DNA from 2 places in the Blautia sp. AF32-4BH genome. Region 2 is predicted to be linked to the other one. Evidence: riboswitches for the same ligand, from Rfam matches in the RefSeq annotation. Region 2 holds a riboswitch; the other holds the start of a gene.
The links. Region 2 has a riboswitch for lysine ahead of dapA (4-hydroxy-tetrahydrodipicolinate synthase). Riboswitches for the same ligand answer to the same signal wherever they lie in the genome.
Positions count from the first base shown of each region.

Region 1 (3,414 bases), on a different contig from region 2:
TTCCATACCGATCTCTCCGCCCTCCGGCTGCGGGGTATCTGCGGTGACGCCGAGGAGTTCCAGCGCTTTGCTGTTGACTACGAGGCAGTGGCCGCACGCTCTCGTCGCGCAGATCGGAACTTCAGTTGATACGCGGTCAAGATCGTAGCGGTTCGGCATGCGGTCCACGTCCGTGAAGTAATCCTGATTCCAGCCGCGGCCCATCAGCCATGCGCCGTCTTTTCGCGGATGCTCTTTCTGGAAGGTGTCGAGGCAGGCGAGCATATCTTCCAGGCTTTCGGTATGTGCGGCAAGCTGCGCTTTCAGCAGGGAGCTTCCGTAATTTAAAAGGTGCATATGGCTGTCGTTAAAACCGCTGCAGACGAATTTTCCGCCGAGGTCTACAACTTTGTCGCCGGCTGCTGCAAGGGCATCTGCCTCTGCGCTGCTTCCGGCGAAAACAAATTTGCCGTCTTCTACTGCAAACGCTTCGACAAGCGGCAGTTTTCCGGTGTAGACAGCTCCGTTTTTGTAAATTGTTTTCATATCATTATCCTCCTACTGTCATCTAAATTTGATTCTATTCTTTTCTGCCCATTTGCGCAATATACAAATTCAGACACGCTATTCTCATGCGTGTCTGGATTCGCTTTTGAATATTTTTTATTTCGTTTTCTCTTCGTAGAACAGGCAGGCGTTCTTGTCTACCGTGCCCTGGCCGAAGTTTCTTGCTTTGTAGTCTTTCAGCAGTTTGAAATACTGGTTCGAGAGAATCAGGATCACTGCTACGTTGACGAAGGTCGGGATCGCAGATGTGATATCAACGACAGTCCAGATAAAGCCCTGGTTGTTTGTCTTTACCAGATAGATCGTCCACAGTACGCCCGGCAGAGCGCGGACTGCGTAGAAGATTTTCATGACGATATCTTTCATCTTGCCTTCTTTTTTATACAGATGCTCCAGAATTGCCAGATAGTAGGTGAACCATCCGCCGGAAGTCGTTACAGTGAAAATGACCATGATGACTGCCAGAAGGATGCTTCCAAATTTGCCGAATCCGCTTGCAAATGCACTTAAAGCAAGTGTTCCGCCGTTCGTTCCGTCGGTCCAGTTTCCGCTTAAGATAACGGAAAGTGCGGTGATCGTACAGATAACCATGGTATCAAAGAATACCTCGAAAGATCCCCACAGACCCTGCTCTACCGGATGCGGTGTTTTTGCGGAAGCATGGATCATTGGAGAAGTACCCCATCCAGCCTCATTGGAGTATACGGAACGCGCCATACCCACACGGATAATCTCGCTGACTGCGCAGCCGGCAAAACCGCCGATCGCTGCTGTTCCGGTAAATGCGTTTGTTACGATGGCTGCAAATACGCCAGGAACGCGGTTGATGTTGATGATGATCATGCCAATTCCCATCAAGATATAAAGAACGCTCATAAATGGAACGAGCTTGCTGAACAGACTTGCGATTTTCTTCGTACCGCCGCTTGTAACGACATAGGTCAGAATGCAGAGCAGAACGCCCATCACGATAACGCCTTCTACTTTGAAGCTTCCAAGATTGATATTCTCAATACCGAACGCACCGGCTACGACCTGAGATGCGGTCAGGTTGGAAGAGGTTACGAAGAAGGTGGAGAAAATACCGATGCCGAAGATGAGCGCCGGGATCAGCCACAGCTTGCCCCAGTGGCGCTCCTCGCCAAGTCCGCACTCCATGTAGTAAGTCGGACCGCCGTAGTACTCACCTTTTTCGTTGGTGTGACGGTAGTAGCAGCCGAGGGTAACCTCAACCTGTTTTAATATCATACCAAGCAGAGACGAAAGCCACATCCACATAATGGCTCCCGGGCCGCCTGCTGCAACTGCAGTTGCAACACCGGCGATATTACCGAATCCTACGGTACCGCCGATAGCGGTCGAAATCGCCTCAAACGAGGAAAGCATACCCTTTCCTTCACTTGCTTTGTCTTCTTTCTGGAACAGTTTTCCGCCGGTTCTCTTCATAATCCAGCCAAAGTGACGGAACTGGAAAAATCCAGAACGAACGGTAAAGTACAGACCGGTCAGAATCATCAGCGCGATCAGCGGCACGCCCCAAAGGACACCGTCCAGCCAGTTAAGAAATGCTATCATGTCAAAATCCTCCCTTTTTTCTTTTCCGGCAACAGTTTTCTTCAGACGTATCCTGTAACACCCGTTTCGTCTTTCGTTCTCCAACCAAACAGATTTCCACCCCTGGAACCTTTTGTCACGGTTCCAACTGCAGTACAATAAAAAGAGCAGCGGTCTTCACCACTGCTCCATTAAATCTACGTTCATGAAGCAATAGCTCCTCCACCAGTACGGTGAGAGTGCACAGCCTGTTCGACTGTACCCCAACGCAGACAGTTTTTCGGGAACTGCCCCGTTTCGGCGAATGCTCCTTTCCCTGCCCGTCCCAGACCCCGTTGTCTCAGGACAGCTACTCTTAGCCTTCGCGCCTCTATTGCCGAATATGTATATTGACAGGTATTATCATATGTTTCTTTTCGCTACTTGTCAATCGTTTTTTCGACATTATTTTACAAAAATTTTATATTTTCGAAATTTGTCCTGATTTATTTGACTTTCTTGTCTCCCTCTGACGGCTTCAGCTGGTTGAACTTCCACAGACGCTCCATATAGCCGGACTGCTCTTTGGCCAGCTCTTCCACATTCGGGTTGTAAATGATTCCTTTTACCATTCATTCTCTGTCTGTCATACTGTCCTCCTGTCTGCTGTAGGATCTAAATAAGTATCCCTTCCAGATGATCCATCTCATGCTGGCAGATCTGGGCTGGCCAGCCGGTGAATTTCTGGCGTTGTTTTTTCCAGTTCCAGTCGTAGTATTCGATTTCGATGTTCTGGTACCGCTTTGTTTTCCGCACGCCTGGCAGGGAAAGGCAGCCTTCTTCTGTTTCGTAGGGGCCGCTTTTGCGGACGATCACCGGGTTGAACATGATGATGTCGCGGAATCCGGCGTTTACGATGATGATGCGTTTTTTCACGCCGATCATATTTGCCGCCATGCCGACGCATGCCTCGCGGTTTGCTGCCAGTGTGTCCTGCAGATCTCTTCCCACCTGCAGATCTTCCTCTGTCGCCGGGACGGATTTCTGTCCGAGGAAGAGAACGTCTCTCATAATTGGTTTTACCATTTGTGTTTCCTTTCTCTTTCGGCCTTAAAGGCCAAAATCGTTTAATTTTCTATTTGAATCCACATATCGCACGATGTGCATCCGATTACGTTTTTTCCGCCTTTCTGCTCCAATCGTTCTACTGTTCCGCTGCAGAACGGACAGATCCAGTCAATCTGTTTTCCGGCTTTGACGGCCTGCATCATGTTGACGAATTTTGTCGTATCTACATTTTTCGAATTGCAATTCTGCGTCCAATCACCGGAGAGT
Region 1 is NZ_QTVL01000013.1:62,044-65,457, forward strand. It holds gene DWZ44_RS14240 (amidohydrolase) at 1-525, opposite strand, end outside; gene DWZ44_RS14245 (alanine/glycine:cation symporter family protein) at 643-2,121, opposite strand; lysine riboswitch at 2,307-2,481, opposite strand; gene DWZ44_RS14250 (maltose acetyltransferase domain-containing protein) at 2,586-2,711, opposite strand; gene DWZ44_RS14255 (peptide deformylase) at 2,755-3,165, opposite strand; gene DWZ44_RS18490 (hypothetical protein) at 3,207-3,414, opposite strand, start outside.
Region 1: another riboswitch for lysine. It lies ahead of DWZ44_RS14245 (alanine/glycine:cation symporter family protein); the one in region 2 lies ahead of dapA (4-hydroxy-tetrahydrodipicolinate synthase).

Region 2 (3,414 bases):
TTTCTTGTTTGCGCAACTTTTTTGTTGCTCAACTCTTTATTTTTCTTTGTGCCATTATCATATCATTTCGGCATATTGTTTACAATTCGCAGTTTTTATAAGATATTTCTTGTCGAAATATACTGTTTTACTATTTTTTGTGCAAAATGCGCAACTTTAGCGTTTTACCTTGTTGCGCATTGATTTTTCCATTACCGTTTGCGATTTTCACGTTCTCTTTTGATATTCCGTATTTTTTCTTGTGTATTCTGCCAAATATTCTGCAAAATAACTTCCTCAATTCCGAAAATCCCGTTGTAAGAAAAGAAAAAGTGCGCAACGTTTCGCATTTTCGTTGCGCACTTTCTGGTTTCTATTCACTTTTTCCCTGTTTCTGCCTTATTTCGCAGCAATGACATCCTGCATGTCATACATGCCAGCCGGTTTTCCAGCCAGGAATTTTGCAGCCTCTACAGCTCCTTTTCCGAAAACTCCTTTGGAATATGCCCTGTGGGAAAGGATAACAACCTCGTCCGGTCCTGCGAAGATGACATCGTGATCTCCGACGATCGTGCCGCCGCGTACGGCAGAGATTCCGATTTCCTTCGGATCACGCTGCTCGTGGCGCTGGCTTCTGTCATAAACATAGTGGTACTGGTTGTCCATTGCCTCATTCAGGCTGTCAGCCAGGGCGATGGCCGTTCCGCTCGGGGCATCGCATTTCAGTTTGTGGTGTTTCTCCACGATTTCCATATCAAAGCCTGCTTCGGCAAGCACTTTTGCAGCTGCCTGTACCAGTTTCATCAGCGTATTCACACCAAGGGACATATTTGCAGAGCGGAGAACCGGGATTTCTTTGCTGGTCTCCTGCACTTTTTTGAGCTGATCCTCGGTGAGGCCTGTGGTGCAGAGGACGAGTGGAAGTTTTTTCTCCTTGCAGGCATCGAGCAGTGCGTCGGCTGCCTTGTAGGAAGAAAAGTCAACGACTACGTCTGCCGGAACATCGCATTCTGCCAGGCTTTTGAATACCGGATAATCGTTCTGGCCGTTGTCGTTCATATCGATTCCGGCTATGATTTCTGCATTTGCATCTTCTTTTACCAGGCCGGTGATGACCTGTCCCATATGGCCGTTGCAGCCATGCATAATAATTTTAACCATTGTCTTTTTCCTTCTTTACTTCGTGTATTCTTAACTTAAGCCAGTTTGATTCCAAAATCTTTCATAGCCTTTGCCAGGCGCTCCTGGTTCTGCGGCTCCATCTCGGTCAGCGGCAGACGAAGCGGTCCAACTTCTTTGCCCATCAGGTTCAGCGCTGCTTTTACCGGAATCGGGTTTACTTCGCAGAACAGCGCATCGATGAGCGGCAGTGCTCTCAGCTGGATTTCTCTGGATCCGGCCACATCGCCGTCGAGGAATTTCTGTACCATGTCGTGGGTCTCACGCGGTGCTACGTTGGAAAGAACGGAGATTACACCGCTTCCGCCAAGGGAAAGGATCGGCACAACCTGATCGTCGTTTCCGGAGTACAGATCGATCTTTCCATCGGTCAGCTGCATAATTTTTGCGACCTGGGAAATGTTTCCGGAAGCCTCTTTGACTGCAACGATATTCTCAACGTTGTTGAACAGATAGACGATCGTTTCCGGTGCAATGTTTACGCCGGTTCTGCCCTGAATGTTGTAAAGGATGACCGGCACTTTGACGCTGTCTGCGATTGCGGTAAAGTGTGCAATCAGGCCCTTCTGTGTTGCTTTATTGTAATACGGAGAAACGAGAAGAAGTCCGTCCACGCCGTATTTTTCTGCTTCCTGAGACAGATAAATTGCTGTCTCCGTGCTGTTGGAGCCGGTTCCTGCAATTACCGGGATTCTGTGATTTACTTTTTCCACGGTATATTTGATGGCATCCAGATGCTCCTCATGGGACAGGGTCGAAGCCTCACCGGTGGTTCCGCAGATAACGATGGCGTCGGTTCCGCCGGCGATCTGCTCCTCAATCAGTTCTCCGAGTTTTTCGTAATTCACTTCCTGTGTTTCGGTCATCGGTGTGATAATTGCAACAGCTGCACCTTTAAAAATAGACATTCTCTTTTCCTCCTGTATGTTGTGTCAGATAAAACCATAAGAAATCAGTCGCCGGAGCTTATCTCCCACGGAAAATTTCACTTTCCGTTAAAAAAAGAGGCGCCTCATCCCAGATAAGATCGCCTCCAAATTCACACATACGCAGTATCTATGATCAGATAGCTCTCCATCTCTCGATGACAGTCGCAGATTTTTTCAACCTGCGCCCAGGAGCATACCGGTTCAGCGCCGGATGTCCTTCGGCATTCTTCCCTTTTCCTCTTCTTCTTTTGCTGCTGAGGCATCCGAAAAGGTACTCTTGAAGTAATGCGACCTCTATCCACTTCAGTTCTGCTTTTACTATAGCATCATTAAATTTTCTTGTCAACAGCGGATCGCGCTTTAACTCTCACTATATTCCAGCTTGCTCACCGAAACCTCATATGCGGTCCGCTTTTCCATTTCCGTCTCGCTCAGCCGCTTCATATATTCCCGGCTCTGGATCCGTCCCCAGATGAGAACGTGGCCGCCCACGGCAAACGCAGAGGCATACCGCGCATTCCGTCCCCAGCAGATGCACGGGATATAATCTGATTTTCCATACGGACGGTTGACCGCGATCAGAAGGTCGGCGATCTCTCTTCCCAGAGGTGTTTTCCGGTAGACCGGCGGTTTACATATGTATCCATCGAGGTAAATCTGGTTGGATTTGACGGAATCGTCCTCTTCCTCCACGAAGCTTAATTCCCGCGCAAATACGGAGAGTACCAGACGGTTCTTCTTCTCCTCGTGGCGGTTGTAGGACCGGAACTGACCGCTGATGCAGATCCACTCACCCTGGTAATCCTGTGATACGTCCACCAGCCGCTCGGAGACCATCACCGGAATGATGTCCTGCGATTCACTCAACCGCTTGACCATCACATCGACGAGGTAAAAGCCCTCTCCGAATACCTGATGGCTGAATGTAAACGGGGAGACAATCTCTCCCATGATAACCACCTGATTGTTTTCAATCATCTTGTCTGCCATAATGAAAATCCCCTTCCTTTGTCTTTTCTTTCTGAATATTGATTTCTGATCGGTACTTTGCTGATCTATAATCCTAATGTATGAACCACATTTCTTTTTCAGAACCACTTTTTTCCAGATTTTTTTATTTCTATTCAAATCAGCATTCTGCCCAATTTTTTGTATATGTTTCTGTAAAAACCGCACCACATGCTTCGTATTTTCTACCATTGCAATACAAAAAATGTCACATCTTCCCTGTTTTTTTTCTCTGTTCTGTGCTATAATAGTTCAGATAGGCAGGCATCCAGCAGAGACAAAACGGCAAGGCACCTGCCTTTGTGCTGTGATAAACATT
Region 2 is NZ_QTVL01000005.1:163,571-166,984, forward strand. It holds gene dapB (4-hydroxy-tetrahydrodipicolinate reductase) at 379-1,140, opposite strand; gene dapA (4-hydroxy-tetrahydrodipicolinate synthase) at 1,176-2,066, opposite strand; lysine riboswitch at 2,218-2,392, opposite strand; gene DWZ44_RS08415 (single-stranded DNA-binding protein) at 2,448-3,077, opposite strand.